DNA from 2 places in the Pseudomonas sp. MDT1-85 genome. Region 1 is predicted to be linked to the other one. Evidence: riboswitches for the same ligand, from Rfam matches in the RefSeq annotation. Region 1 holds a riboswitch; the other holds the start of a gene.
What was found. Region 1 has a riboswitch for cobalamin ahead of cobW (cobalamin biosynthesis protein CobW). Riboswitches for the same ligand answer to the same signal wherever they lie in the genome.
Positions count from the first base shown of each region.

Region 2: another riboswitch for cobalamin. It lies ahead of cobO (cob(I)yrinic acid a,c-diamide adenosyltransferase); the one in region 1 lies ahead of cobW (cobalamin biosynthesis protein CobW).

Region 1 is NZ_CM142715.1:3,616,098-3,622,761, reverse strand. It holds gene ACYZT2_RS16280 (CbtB domain-containing protein) at 1-163, opposite strand, end outside; cobalamin riboswitch at 285-512, opposite strand; cobalamin riboswitch at 689-904, shown strand; gene cobW (cobalamin biosynthesis protein CobW) at 1,003-2,076, shown strand; gene cobN (cobaltochelatase subunit CobN) at 2,080-5,946, shown strand; gene ACYZT2_RS16265 (ATP-binding protein) at 6,042-6,664, shown strand, end outside.
Region 2 is NZ_CM142715.1:2,194,307-2,200,970, reverse strand. It holds gene ACYZT2_RS09975 (cobyrinate a,c-diamide synthase) at 1-1,055, opposite strand, end outside; gene cobO (cob(I)yrinic acid a,c-diamide adenosyltransferase) at 1,066-1,677, opposite strand; cobalamin riboswitch at 1,759-1,993, opposite strand; gene ACYZT2_RS09965 (hypothetical protein) at 2,149-2,733, shown strand; gene ACYZT2_RS09960 (PQQ-dependent sugar dehydrogenase) at 2,802-4,115, shown strand; gene ACYZT2_RS09955 (C40 family peptidase) at 4,267-4,803, opposite strand; gene ACYZT2_RS09950 (C40 family peptidase) at 4,969-5,619, opposite strand; gene hda (DnaA regulatory inactivator Hda) at 5,849-6,553, opposite strand.

The DNA of each region.
Region 1 (6,664 bases):
GGGTATCGTGCGCGGCGTTGTGTACCGCTTCGATGTGCGAGAAACCGGCGAAATACACAAGGCACGCGCCAAGGATCGACGCACAAAAAGCGGCGGTCAGGCGTTGGCTCAGGGTTGAAGTAGTGCTGGCGGTGCTGCTGGCGGTACTGCTGATGATCGACATGGCGCTTCCCTCTGGTCTGTCAGCGGGTGAATAGAGCGCATGAAAACCTCCGCACGCCGGGGCACGCAGAGATTTCGAACAGCGCCCGCCCACCGCGGGTTTGTTATTCAGTGAACGTAAAAGTCACTTTGTGTTGCGGGCCGGTCTCCGGGCTCGCGAGGGGCAGGGCTAACGCCGAAACCTGCAAGCATCACCTTCCCATGCCATATGACAGGCACAGTGGATCTGACGCTTCACTCGCTTACCGTTGCGGGGGCAGCACCGGACTGACATGGCTTTAGAGTAAAGCACATGATTCACCGGTTTCCCGTTTCACCCTGTGAAGGGCACCCGTAACAAGGCGTGTAGGAGAGCATGTGCGGGGGTTGGGCGTCAATTGGCAGGGGGTCTCAACTCGATACCGAGGCGTTTCCATCGCGAGCAGGCTCGCTCCCACAGGTGACCGCATTTCAATGTGGGAGCGAGCCTGCTCGCGATGGGGCCGGTGGCGGCGCTACAAGACATTGACCCGCCCCCACACGATGCGTAGCCTTGCGCTTTCGAGGTTCTTCGGCGTCTGCCGAAGCTAAGAAGGGAACGCGGTCGATGCCGCGGCTGCCCCCGCAACTGTGAACGGTGATGTTCGCTGCCACGCCACTGCAAGCCCTGATCCATCAGGTTCGCGGGAAGGCGCAGCGAATGCCAGGCCAACAAGGTCGGCACACCGTCAGCCAGGAGACCTGCCTCGAAACGAATTCTCACTACAACCGGGCGGGGTGATCCGGTGGCGAAATCTTCCGCGCGCATTTGCAGCAGCGGTCGTCGTCCCGTATGCCCGCCACCTTGCCAAAGGGCATCCGATGAAAACACTGGCCAAACTCCCCGTCACCATCGTTACCGGCTTCCTCGGCTCGGGCAAAACCACCTTGCTGCGCCACATGCTCGACAACGCCCAGGGCCGCCGCATCGCGGTGATCGTCAACGAGTTCGGCGAGTTGGGCATCGACGGCGAAATCCTCAAGCAGTGCTCGATCGGTTGCACCGAAGAAGAAGCCAACGGTCGTGTCTATGAACTGGCCAACGGCTGCCTGTGCTGCACGGTTCAGGAAGAATTCTTCCCGGTGATGCGCGAACTGGTCGCTCGTCGCGGCGACCTCGACCACATCCTGATCGAAACTTCGGGCCTGGCCCTGCCAAAACCTTTGGTTCAAGCCTTCCAGTGGCCAGAAATCCGCAGCGCCTGCACGGTTGACGCGGTGATCACCGTGGTCGACAGCCCGGCCGTCGCTGCGGGCACCTTCGCTGCGTTCCCGGATCAGGTCGATGCCATGCGCAAACTTGACCCGAACCTGGACCACGAATCGCCGCTGCACGAGCTGTTCGCCGACCAACTGGCCAGCGCCGACCTGGTGATCCTCAACAAGGCCGACCTGATCAGCGCTGAAGACCTGGCCCGCGTGCGCCTGGAAGTCGCCGAAGAGCTGCCGCCAGCGGTGAAAGTCATCGAAGCCAGCAGCGGTCGTCTGCCACTGGACGTGCTGATCGGCCTCGGCGCCGGTTCCGAAGAACACATCGACAGCCGCCACAGCCATCACGATCATCACCACGAAGGTGAAGACGGTCATCACGATGAGCACGACCACGACGCATTCGACTCCATCTCTATCGAACTGCCGCAAGCCGACGAAAGCCTGCTGATGGACGCGCTGACTCAATTGGTGGTCCAGCACGGCATCCTTCGGGTCAAAGGTTTTGCCGCGGTGCCGAACAAGCCGATGCGCCTGCTGATCCAGGGCGTGGGCACGCGTTTCGACAAGCACTTCGACCGTCAGTGGGGCGCTGAAGAAGCACGCACCACCCGTCTGGTGTTGATCGGTCAGGATCTGGATGCCGCTGCGCTCGAAGCGCAATTGCGCGCCGCGCTCAGCGTTTAAACCATGCACCTGCTCAGGACCCAGCCCGGCGGTTTCGTGTCGGACGACAACATTGCCGACCTTGGACAAACCCCCGCCGAACTGGTGATCCTGTGCAGCGGCGATTCCAGCCTGGCGTTGCTCGCCGAAGCGGCGCAGCAGTTGCCCGATGATTACCCGAGCGTGCGTCTGGCCAACCCGATGCAGGTGCAGAATCACGCCTCGGTCGATCTCTACGTCGACGAAGTGCTGCGCCACGCCAAAGTGATTCTGATCTCGCTGCACGGCGGCATCGCCTATTGGCGTTACGGCATCGAGCGTCTGGTGGAATTGTCCGAGCGCGGCGTGCAGCTGATTCTGGTGCCGGGGGATGATCGCCCGGACCCGGAACTCAGTGACCTGAGCACCGTAACTCCGCAAGACCGCGATCGGCTCTGGCACTTCCTGCGTCAGGGCGGCATGGCCAATGCGCTCGACCTGTTTCGCTGTCTCGCCAATCGCTGGCTGGGCCGCGACTACCCATGGTCCGAGCCGCAAACCCTGCCACGCACCGCGATATACCACCCGCAAAAAAGCCCCGCTGAACTGAGCGATTGGCAAGCCGACTGGCAAGCTGATCAGCCGGTGGCGGCGGTGCTGTTTTACCGCTCGCATTTGCAGGCGGCGAACACTTGTTTCATCGATATTTTCTGCCAGCGTTTGCAGGCGGCGGGGTTGAACCCGTTGCCAATCGCGCTGGCCAGTCTGAAAGAGCCCGGCTGCCTGACGGTGGTTGAGGACTTGCTGGATGAAGTCGAGGCGGGGGTGATTCTCAACACCACCGGTTTCGCCCAGTCCAGCCCCGAAACACCGCACCTGCGGCCGTTCCGCCGCAATATTCCGGTGATTCAGGCGATCTGCGCCCAGGACAATGAACCCGGTTGGCGCGCCAGCGAACAAGGCCTCGGCCCGCGGGATCTGGCGATGCACATCGCGCTGCCGGAGCTGGACGGGCGGATCATCAGTCGGCCTATCAGCTTCAAGGACCTGGCCTGGCGCAGCGAGCGCAGTCAGTCCGACGTGGTCTGCTACCGGCCGCAACCGGAACGCATGGATTTTGTCGCCGAGTTGGCGCGGCGCTGGATCGATCTGGCGCGAGTGCCCAACGGCGAAAAACGCATCGCCCTGATCCTCGCCAACTACCCGACTCGCGATGGGCGTATCGGCAATGGCGTGGGTCTCGATACACCGGCCGCCGCACTGAATATCCTCCGAGCGCTGCACGCCGAAGGTTATCCGCTGCCGGCCGAGTTGCCGGACAGCGGCACCGCGTTGATCCAGCAATTGCTCGGTGGCGTCAGCAACGACCTCGACACCCTCGACCAGCGTCCCTGCCAACAAAGCCTCGCGCTGGACGACTACAACCTGATGTTCAACGCGCTGCCCGAGGCCAATCGCCAAGCCGTGCTGGAGCGCTGGGGCTCGCCCGAAAACGATCCAATGTTCCGTGGCGGACGAATGATGATTGCCGGTCTGCGCTTCGGCCTGACTTTCGTTGGCATTCAGCCGGCCCGGGGTTACCAGGTGGACCCGAGCGCGGTCTATCACGACCCGGACCTGGTGCCGCCTCACGGCTATCTGGCGTTTTACTTCTGGTTGCGCAACACCTACGGCGCTCATGGTGTGATCCACGTCGGCAAGCACGGCAACCTCGAATGGCTGCCGGGTAAGGGCGTCGGGTTGTCGGAAAACTGCTGGCCGGACGCATTGCTTGGACCGCTGCCGAACATCTATCCGTTTATCGTCAACGACCCGGGCGAGGGCGCCCAAGCCAAGCGCCGTACGCAGGCCGTGATCATTGATCACCTGATGCCGCCGCTGACCCGCGCTGAAACCTACGGTCCGCTGCGTAATCTCGAATTGTTGGCCGACGAATATTACGAAGCGCAATTGCTCGATCCGCGCCGCGCCCGGGAGCTGCAACGCGACATTCTGCAACTAGTGCGCGACACGCACATCGACCGTGAACTGCAGCTGGACGAAAAGCTCGACAGTGACGCCGATGCGGCGATCTGGTTGCCGCGTCTGGATACTTACCTGTGCGACTTGAAGGAGTCGCAGATTCGCGATGGCCTGCACATTTTTGGCGAATCGCCGACCGGGCGGTTGCGAATCGACACCTTATTGGCCTTGCTGCGTATTCCTCGCGGCGACGGTCGTGGGGCGCAATCGAGCTTGCTGCGGGCTCTGGCCAAGGCGTTCGCGTTGGGCTTCGATCCGCTGGATTGCGTTTTGGCCGAGCCCTGGAGCGGTCCTCGGCCGGATGCCTTGTTGTCGACCAGCGATGAAGCCTGGCGCACGGCGGGCGATACCCGTGAGCGTCTGGAACTGTTCGCCGCGCAGCTGATCTCGCAGGCACTGAGCACGCCTCAAACCAACCCCGGTCCCTGTGGGAGCGAGCCTGCTCGCGAAGCGGTTGATCATTCAACATTGATGTCGATTGACCCACCGCTTTCGCGAGCAGGCTCGCTCCCACAGAAAGCAAATTGGTCCGAGGTGCATGCCATCATCGACAGCCTGCGCGAAGTCGTCGCTCCACGCCTGGACGCCTGCGGCCCGGCGGAAATGCGCGGTCTGCTCGACGCCCTCAGCGGTCGATTCGTCCCGGCTGGCCCGAGCGGCGCACCGAGTCGCGGTCGTCTGGACGTGCTGCCCACCGGGCGCAATTTCTATTCGGTGGATGTGCGCAACCTACCGACCACCACCGCGTGGCGCATCGGTTTCCAATCCGCAAATCTGATTCTTGAGCGGCACTTGCAGGACCACGGTGATCACCTGCGTCAGCTCGGTCTGTCGGTCTGGGGCACCGCGACCATGCGCACCGGCGGCGACGACATCGCCCAGGCCATGGCGCTGATGGGCGTGCGACCGGTGTGGGCCACTGGCAGCCAGCGCGTCGATGATTTCGAGATTCTGCCGTTGAGCCTGCTGGACCGCCCGCGCGTGGATGTGACCTTGCGGGTCTCCGGATTCTTCCGCGATGCCTTTGCCAACCTGATCCGGCTGTTCGACGCCGCCGTGCAAGCGGTCGCCGCGCTGGATGAACCGGACGATCTCAACCCGTTGGCGGCCAAGGTCCGCGCTGAGCGGCAAGCGCTGCTGGATTCCGGTCTGGATGAAGAAGCGGCGCGGCGGCAGGCCGGCTGGCGCATCTTCGGGGCCAAACCGGGTGCTTACGGAGCGGGCGTGCAGGGCGCCATCGACGGTCGCCTCTGGCAAAGCCGCGAAGACCTGGCCGAGGTTTACCTGAACTGGGGCGGCTACGCTTACGGCGGCTCTGACGAAGGCACCGCCGCCCGCGAACAATTCGCCCAGCGTCTGAGCCAGGTGCAGGCAGTGCTGCAAAACCAGGACAACCGCGAGCACGACTTGCTCGATTCCAACGATTATTACCAGTTCCAGGGTGGCATGCTGGCGGCCGTCGAAAGCCTCAGCGGTGAAGCGGCGGCCAGTTATCACGGCGACCACAGTCAGCCGGACTTGCCAAAGATCCGCACCTTGAAGGAAGAGCTTAACCGGGTGATCCGTTCCCGGGCAGCCAATCCGAAATGGATCGACGGGGTCAAGCGTCACGGCTATAAAGGCGCGTTCGAACTGGCGGCGACGGTCGATAACCTGTTTGCGTTCGACGCCACCACGCAGTTGATCGACGATCACCAATATGCGTTGCTGGCGGACGCCTATTTGCTTGATCCGGCAACCCGGGAGTTTGTCCGCGAACACAATCCCCATGCCTTGCGCGACATGGCCGAGCGCATGCTCGAAGCGCAGCAGCGGGGGATGTGGAAAGAGCCGGGCGAGTACCGCGAGGCGCTGGAGAATTTGTTGCTGGACATAGAAGAAGACAGCTAACGCGCTTAAATCTGTGGGAGCGAGCCTGCTCCCACAGGGATAAAGGTGCCTGTGATATTTGCTGATGGATCACCGACCATGACTGAGATTTAAAAATGACCGACAGCCCCCATTTCCCGCTCTCCGCCGTGGTCGGCGCCGATGACTTGAAGCTCGCGCTGTACCTGACCGCCATCGATCCAAAAATCGGTGGCGTACTGATCGAGGGGCCGCGCGGCATGGCCAAGTCGACCCTGGCCCGGGGCCTGGCGGATCTGTTGGCCAGCGGTCAATTCGTCACCTTGCCTCTGGGCGCCACCGAAGAACGGTTGGTGGGCACCCTCGACCTAGACGCGGCCCTGAGCGAAGGCCGCGCACAATTTTCTCCCGGTGTGTTGGCTAAGGCCGACGGCGGCGTGTTGTATGTCGATGAAGTCAATCTGCTGCCCGATCTCCTCGTGGACTTGCTGCTCGACGTGGCCGCCAGCGGCACCAACCTGATCGAGCGCGACGGGATTTCCCATCGGCATTCGGCGAAGTTCGTGCTGATCGGCACCATGAACCCGGAAGAGGGGGAGCTGCGTCCGCAATTGCTCGACCGCTTTGGCCTGAACGTCGCCCTCAGTGGTCACACCGCACCCGCCGAGCGCGGTCAGATCATTCGTCGTCGACTGGATTTCGACAGCGACCCGCAAGGGTTCTGCGCCGAGTGGGAAAGCCAGCAGCACGCACTGCGCGA
Region 2 (6,664 bases), 1.4 Mb from region 1:
ATCACCGCATCCCCGGCCAGCAAGCCGACCAGTTCAGCGCGAGTGCCTTCGACATCGGTCAACGAATCCAGCAGATACAGCATGCCGCCACACTCGGCCAGCAACGGTTTGCCCGCTGCGTGGTGAGCACGGATCGCGGTCAGCATCGGCGTGTTTTGTGACAACGCCACATGGTGCAATTCGGGGTAACCGCCCGGCAGATAGAGGCTGTCTGCCTCCGGCAATTCGGTGTCGCGGATCGGCGAGAAGAAAGACAATTCGGCGCCCATGGCCCGCAACAGATCCAGACTCGCGCCGTAGGTAAACGCGAAAGCTTCGTCCCGGGCCACGGCAATCCGCACACCGGCCAGCAACGGTTCGGCTGCGATCATTTCAGGCGCGGCGAATTCCACGGCCGGCGGTAGAGCCACGTCGCAACTGCTGGCCAGTGAATCGGCCGCCGCATCGAGACGCAGGTCGAGGTCATTCAGCTCGCTGGCCTGAACCAGGCCGAGATGTCGACTTGGCAATTCGATCCCGGTCTCCCGGGACAACGCACCGTACCAGCGCAAGCCTTCAGTCAGGCTGCCTTCGAGCAACTGCGCATGCCGCACGGTGCCGACCCGGTTGGCCAGCACACCGGCAAACGGCAAGTCCGTCTGATAACGTGCAAGGCCCAGGGCCAGCGCGCCAAACGTCTGCGCCATGGCGGTGCCGTCGATCACGCCGAGCACCGGCACACCAAAGTGCCGCGCCAGATCGGCGCTGGACGGCGTACCGTCGAACAGCCCCATGACGCCTTCGATGAGGATCAGATCGGCTTCGCCTGCGGCCTCCCACAATAGACGCCGACTTTCCTGCTCACCGACCATCCACATGTCGAGTTGATAGACCGGTGCGCCGCTGGCGCGCTCGAGAATCATCGGGTCGAGAAAGTCCGGGCCGCATTTGAACACGCGAACCTTGCGCCCCTGATTGCGATGCAAACGGGCGAGCGCGGCGGTGACGGTGGTCTTGCCCTGACCGGAGGCCGGCGCGGCGATCAGTACCGCCGGGCATTGACGATGGCTATTCATAAAATGCAGTTCACAACTCGACGCCTTTCTGCGCTTTGATTCCTGCCTGGAAGGCGTGCTTGATCATGCCCATTTCAGTGACGGTGTCGGCCAGCTCGATCATCTCTGGTTTGGCGCCACGACCGGTGACCACCACGTGCTGCATCGGCGGACGGGCCTGCAAGTCGCTGAGCACCTGATCGAGATCGAGGTAGCCGTGCTTGAGGGCGATGTTCAATTCATCGAGCACCACGAGGCCAATGGCCGGATCACGCAACAATTCGCGGGACACCGCCCAGGCGGCTTCGGCGGCGGCGATATCGCGCTGGCGGTCCTGGGTTTCCCAGGTGAAGCCCTCGCCCATCACATGAAAACGCACCTGCTCCGGGAAGCGCCGGAAGAACAGCTCCTCGCCGGTGCTGGTGCGACCCTTGATGAACTGCACCACGCCGCACTGCATGCCGTGGCCCATGGACCGCGCGAGCATGCCGAACGCCGAGCTGCTCTTGCCTTTGCCGTTGCCGGAGAGCACCAGCAGCAAACCGCATTCATTCGGCGAGTTGGCGATGCGTTCGTCGATCACGGCTTTTTTGCGCAGCATGCGCGCCAGATGGCGTTCGTCACGATCGGGGGTATCAGTCATGGGGGAGCTCTCCGTTGAGGCTGGATAACGGCGGGCAGGCACAAGAATAGACGGCAAAAAGCCTGGCATCGCCCACCGTGATGCCGTTGGATGAATCAGGCCGGTCTCCGGGCTCATGAGCGGCGCCAAGGCCAACTGCGCGCCTTCCCATGTCGACAATCGACACAGTGGCTCAAGGCGCAGTCTTCACTCATTTACCGTTGCGGGGGCAGCGCCGGGATCGTGATTCTTCTTCGCTGGAAGAAATTCACTCACCGGCTTCCCTGTTTCACTCTGTCGACCAAGGTCACAGAGCACCTGAAACAAGCCGCGAAGGTTAGAGGGTTGGGGGTGGAGCGTCAATTAAAGCCTGGGCGCCGCTGAGCGAATATCTGCCGCCGATCAATTAACTGACGCCAATCTTGTGCCACACTGTCCAGCAGTGATATCAAAGAGCCACAACCTGACAACACAATAACAAGGGTGAGCCACATGCAAGGCATGATCATCAGCAATCCGAAGCTGGAATTCCTGCGACCGGTGCTGGAACGCTGGTTTGACTGTATCGACCGCTACAACGCTGTGCGCGGCGATAACGACACACCTTATTGGTACGACGAAAAAGCCAACCTCGGCCTGCTCTCCGCCGCGGCCTGGATGGCAGAAATGGTCACGCTGCCACAAACGTCGACGCGCAAACAGATCGAAGAAGGTGAACGCAACGCCCGCGCCGATCTGTTTATCGCCAGCAGCGAAGAACGCGCGTATCTCCAGGCCACCCAGCGCTGGCCGCGGGTCAACAGCCTGAACCTGACTCCGGCACTGGCGGACATCACCAGTGACGCGAAGCGAATCAGCTACGCCAGCGATCTGAAACTCGGCTGCCTGTTTGTTGCGCCGCAAAAAGCCCAGCACAGCGCCACCCCGGAAGAACTCCAGGACATGGTCGACGACCTGCAAAAGGAACACACCTGCGCCGTGGCCTGGTATTTCCCTTACGCCTACCGCAAGTTGCGTAACGAAGCCGGCAACTACCATCCGGGCATCGCTATTCTGCTCAAGGAAGCCCGCGGCTGACAGGTTGAACCATCGAGCATCTACGCTTCTCTATGATTACGTCAATGCATTCATAGGGAAGATCAGTAATGCGCAAACCCCAGCTCGTTTTCATCATCGCGCTCGCCGGAGGGCTCGCCGCCTGTGGTGAAACCTCCAGCCTGCAAGTCTCGGATGGCACAGGCCCCTCGCCCAAACTGCCAGAACCCAATAAAACCCTGATTCCGACGGTGAACATCGCCCCGGCGATCGGCTGGCCTGAAGGCAAGAAACCTGTCGCCGCGGCAGGGACTCAAGTGGCGGCGTTTGCCGAAGGCCTCGAGCACCCGCGCTGGCTTTACGTGCTGCCCAACGGCGATGTGCTGGTAGCCGAAACCAACGCGCCGCCCAAACCCGATGACGGCACAGGCATTCGCGGCTGGGTGATGGGCAAAGTCATGGGCCGTGCCGGTGCTGGCGTCCCTAGCCCGAACCGCATCACTCTCCTGCGGGACAAGGACCACGACGGCGTCGCCGAAACCCGCACGGTATTCCTGGAAAACCTCAACTCGCCCTTCGGCATGACCCTGGTTGGCAATGACCTGTACGTCGCCGACACTGATCGCCTGCTGCGTTTTCACTACGAAAACGGCGAGACGGCAATCAAGTCGCAGCCGATCAAGGTGGTCGATCTGCCGGGTGGCACGCTGAATCATCACTGGACCAAAAACGTCATCGCCAGCAAGGATGGCAGCAAGCTGTACGTCACTGTGGGCTCGAACAGCAACGTCGGTGAAAACGGCATGGATCAGGAGGAAGGACGCGCGGCAATCTGGGAAGTGGACCGGGCCACCGGCAACCATCGGATTTTCGCCTCGGGGATTCGCAATCCAAACGGTCTGGCCTGGGAACCTCAGAGCGGCGCACTGTGGACCGCCGTCAACGAGCGCGACGAAATAGGCAGCGACCTGGTGCCGGACTACATCACGTCAGTGAAGGACGGCGGGTTCTACGGCTGGCCTTACAGCTATTACGGCCAGCACGTCGATGTTCGCGTCGAGCCGCAACACCCTGATCTGGTGGCCAAGGCCATTGCGCCAGACTACGCCGTGGGGCCACATACCGCGTCACTCGGACTGACCTTCGCCGAAGGCAGCAAGTTGCCCGCTCCGTTCACTCAAGGCGCATTCATCGGCCAGCATGGCTCGTGGAACCGCAAGCCGCACAGTGGCTATAAAGTGATTTTCGTACCGTTCAGCGCCGGCAAACCGACTGGGCAGCCGGTGGATGTGCTCACCGGTTTCCTCAATGACGAGGAAAAAGCCATGGGCCGGCCGGTGGGCGTGGTGATCGATCAGCAGGGCAGCCTGCTGGTGGCGGATGATGTGGGGAACAAGGTGTGGCGCGTGACCGCGGCCAAGTAATTAGTTCGACTGTAGGAGCGAGGCTTGCCCGCGAAAGCGGTGTGTCAGTCGATATCAATGTTGACTGTGCTGCCGTCTTCGCGGGCAAGCCTCGCTCCTACAGTTTTCTGCGCAGCGTCATCCTTCAATCGAGCGGTCATGACAACATCCGCTATGGATTATGTGCCAAGTGCTCAGGTTGCAAGATGCGCTTGGCGCTCAGATAGGCTTTCTGCCAGTAAGCTTTGGACAGGCTGTCCAGCTTGACCGTGCCGCCCGTGGCTGGCGCGTGGACGAAGCGGCCTTCGCCGACATAGATCCCGGCGTGGCTGACCTGGGAGCCGCCATTGGTGGCGAAGAAAATCAGGTCACCGGTTTGCAGGCCTTCCTTGCCGATATTGGGGGCCTGCATGCCGATCATCTCGCGGGTGGAGCGCGGCAAGGAAATGCCTGCGACATCGCGATACACATAACCGATCAGACCGCTGCAATCGAACCCGGAATCCGGTGTGTTGCCGCCCCAGCGATAAGGCGTTCCCACCAGACCCAGCGCGCGAAACAGCACGTCTTCTGCCGCAGGGGAAAACGCTTGGGAAGGACCAAAAACAATGGGAGCGCGAACCACCGGCGCAGGTGGCGGTGTGCGACTGGCGCAGGCGCTGAGCAGCGCTGCGAAGAACATGAATGCGAGGCGGGCCGACATCGTCATAAACAGAACATCCTGATCTGGCTGCGGCTTTTTCCACCGAGAAGGCAGAAAAGAAAACCGCCTGCGCAGAACGCAGGCGGTTTGCCATCAATAATAGATCAGGATTCTAGCGGCTACGCGGCAAACTTCAAGTAAGACTTTAAGTTCGCCTTACAAACTGTCCGCTTACTTGCGTGCCGTGATGATAGCCGGGGCCGCAGCGGGCGCCATCGCGAGTGCGCGCTTGGCTTCGATGAAGGTCTTGCTCCAGTAGCTGTCGCCCAGGCTATCGATCCGGACACCACCGCTTTTGCGGCTGCTGGAGTGGATGAACTGGTTGTCACCCAGGTAGATCCCGGCGTGACTGACTCGACCGCGACGACCATTGGTGGCGAAGAACAGCAGGTCACCCGGCTTGAGGGCGCTGCGAGCAACCAGAGGAGCGTCAACGTTGATCATTTCGCGGGTGGAGCGCGGCAGGTTCATGCCGGCTTCTTCACGGAACAGATAACCGATGAAGCCACTGCAGTCAAAACCTGCCTCGGAGGTGCCGCCGAAACGGTAACGGGTACCGATCAGGGACATGCCACGTTCGAGGATGCTGTCGGCGAGAACCGGAAGCTGGTACGACTTGCCGCCGGCGAAGTCCGCCAGTTCTTTATCGGTAGCCATGCCGTCCTGGTAAAGAGTTTCCTGGAAAAGAACGGAAGACTGCGCGGTAACTGAATTTGAAACCTGCTGTTTAGGCTCTTGCTGGGACACTGGAGAGTGAGCAGCGCAACCAAACAACAGGGTGACGAGTGCGAGAGGCACGAGGGGTGCGAAGCGATTTAGCATGGGCACGACCGTGGCTGATAGTTTTGAAGAAGCCGCGACTATGCCCGCTATCAACCTCATTTGCAAATTCAATCGATCTTTATGTGACTTATCGGTTTCTCGTTTACATCTAAGCGCTTAAGCCCATTTTGAACCTTTGCGCAGCCTGCCCTCTTGCAGGAAAGCGGATTTTTTGACGCCTTAAATATGCCGAAACCCTTGTAAAACCTGAGTCTGATCCAGGTTTTTTTTACCAACCAAGGGTTTCTTTCAGGAACGGGATTGTCAGCTTGCGCTGAGCTTGAAGGGAGGCCTGATCGAGGCGTTCAAGCAGCTCGAAAAGCGCGCTCATGCTGCGGGTGCCACGGGTCAGAATAAAATGCCCGACCTCGTCGGTCAGGTGCAGGCCACGACGGGATGCGCGCAACTGCAAGGCACGCAATTTGTCTTCGTCAGAGAGTGGGCGCATCTGGAAAATGAGTGCCAGCGTCAGCCGCGACTTGAGATCCGCCAGCTTCACCGGCAGTTCACGCGGGGATGTCGACGCGGCGATCAGCAGACGCCGGCCGCTGTCACGCAGACGATTGAACAGATGGAACAACGCCTCTTCCCAATCCGCCTTGCCGGCGACCGCCTGCAAATCGTCCAGGCAGACCAGTTCGTATTGTTCGAGGTTATCGAGGATTTCGATGCCGCGGTCCAGCAACTCGGCCAACGGCAGGTACACCGCACGCTCCCCCAGTTGTTCGAAGCGCAGACACGCCGCCTGCAACAAATGCGTGCGCCCTACCCCGTCCTTGCCCCAGAGGTAAATCAGGCTTTCCGTCCAGCCGGCGTCGGCTTCGCAGAGCCGCTCGACATAGCCGAGTGCAGCGGCATTGGCGCCTGGGTAGTAATTGATAAAGGTAGCGTCATCACGCAGACGCACACCTAGGGGCAGCTGAATCGGTTTCATGCTGACTGAACAGTTCCAAAGGAACCGTTAGTGGCCTCTGTGTAAAGTTTGCGAAGTTTATACCCGTGAGGCTGACCGCACAATGCGACAGACCACAAGCAAAATCAAAGG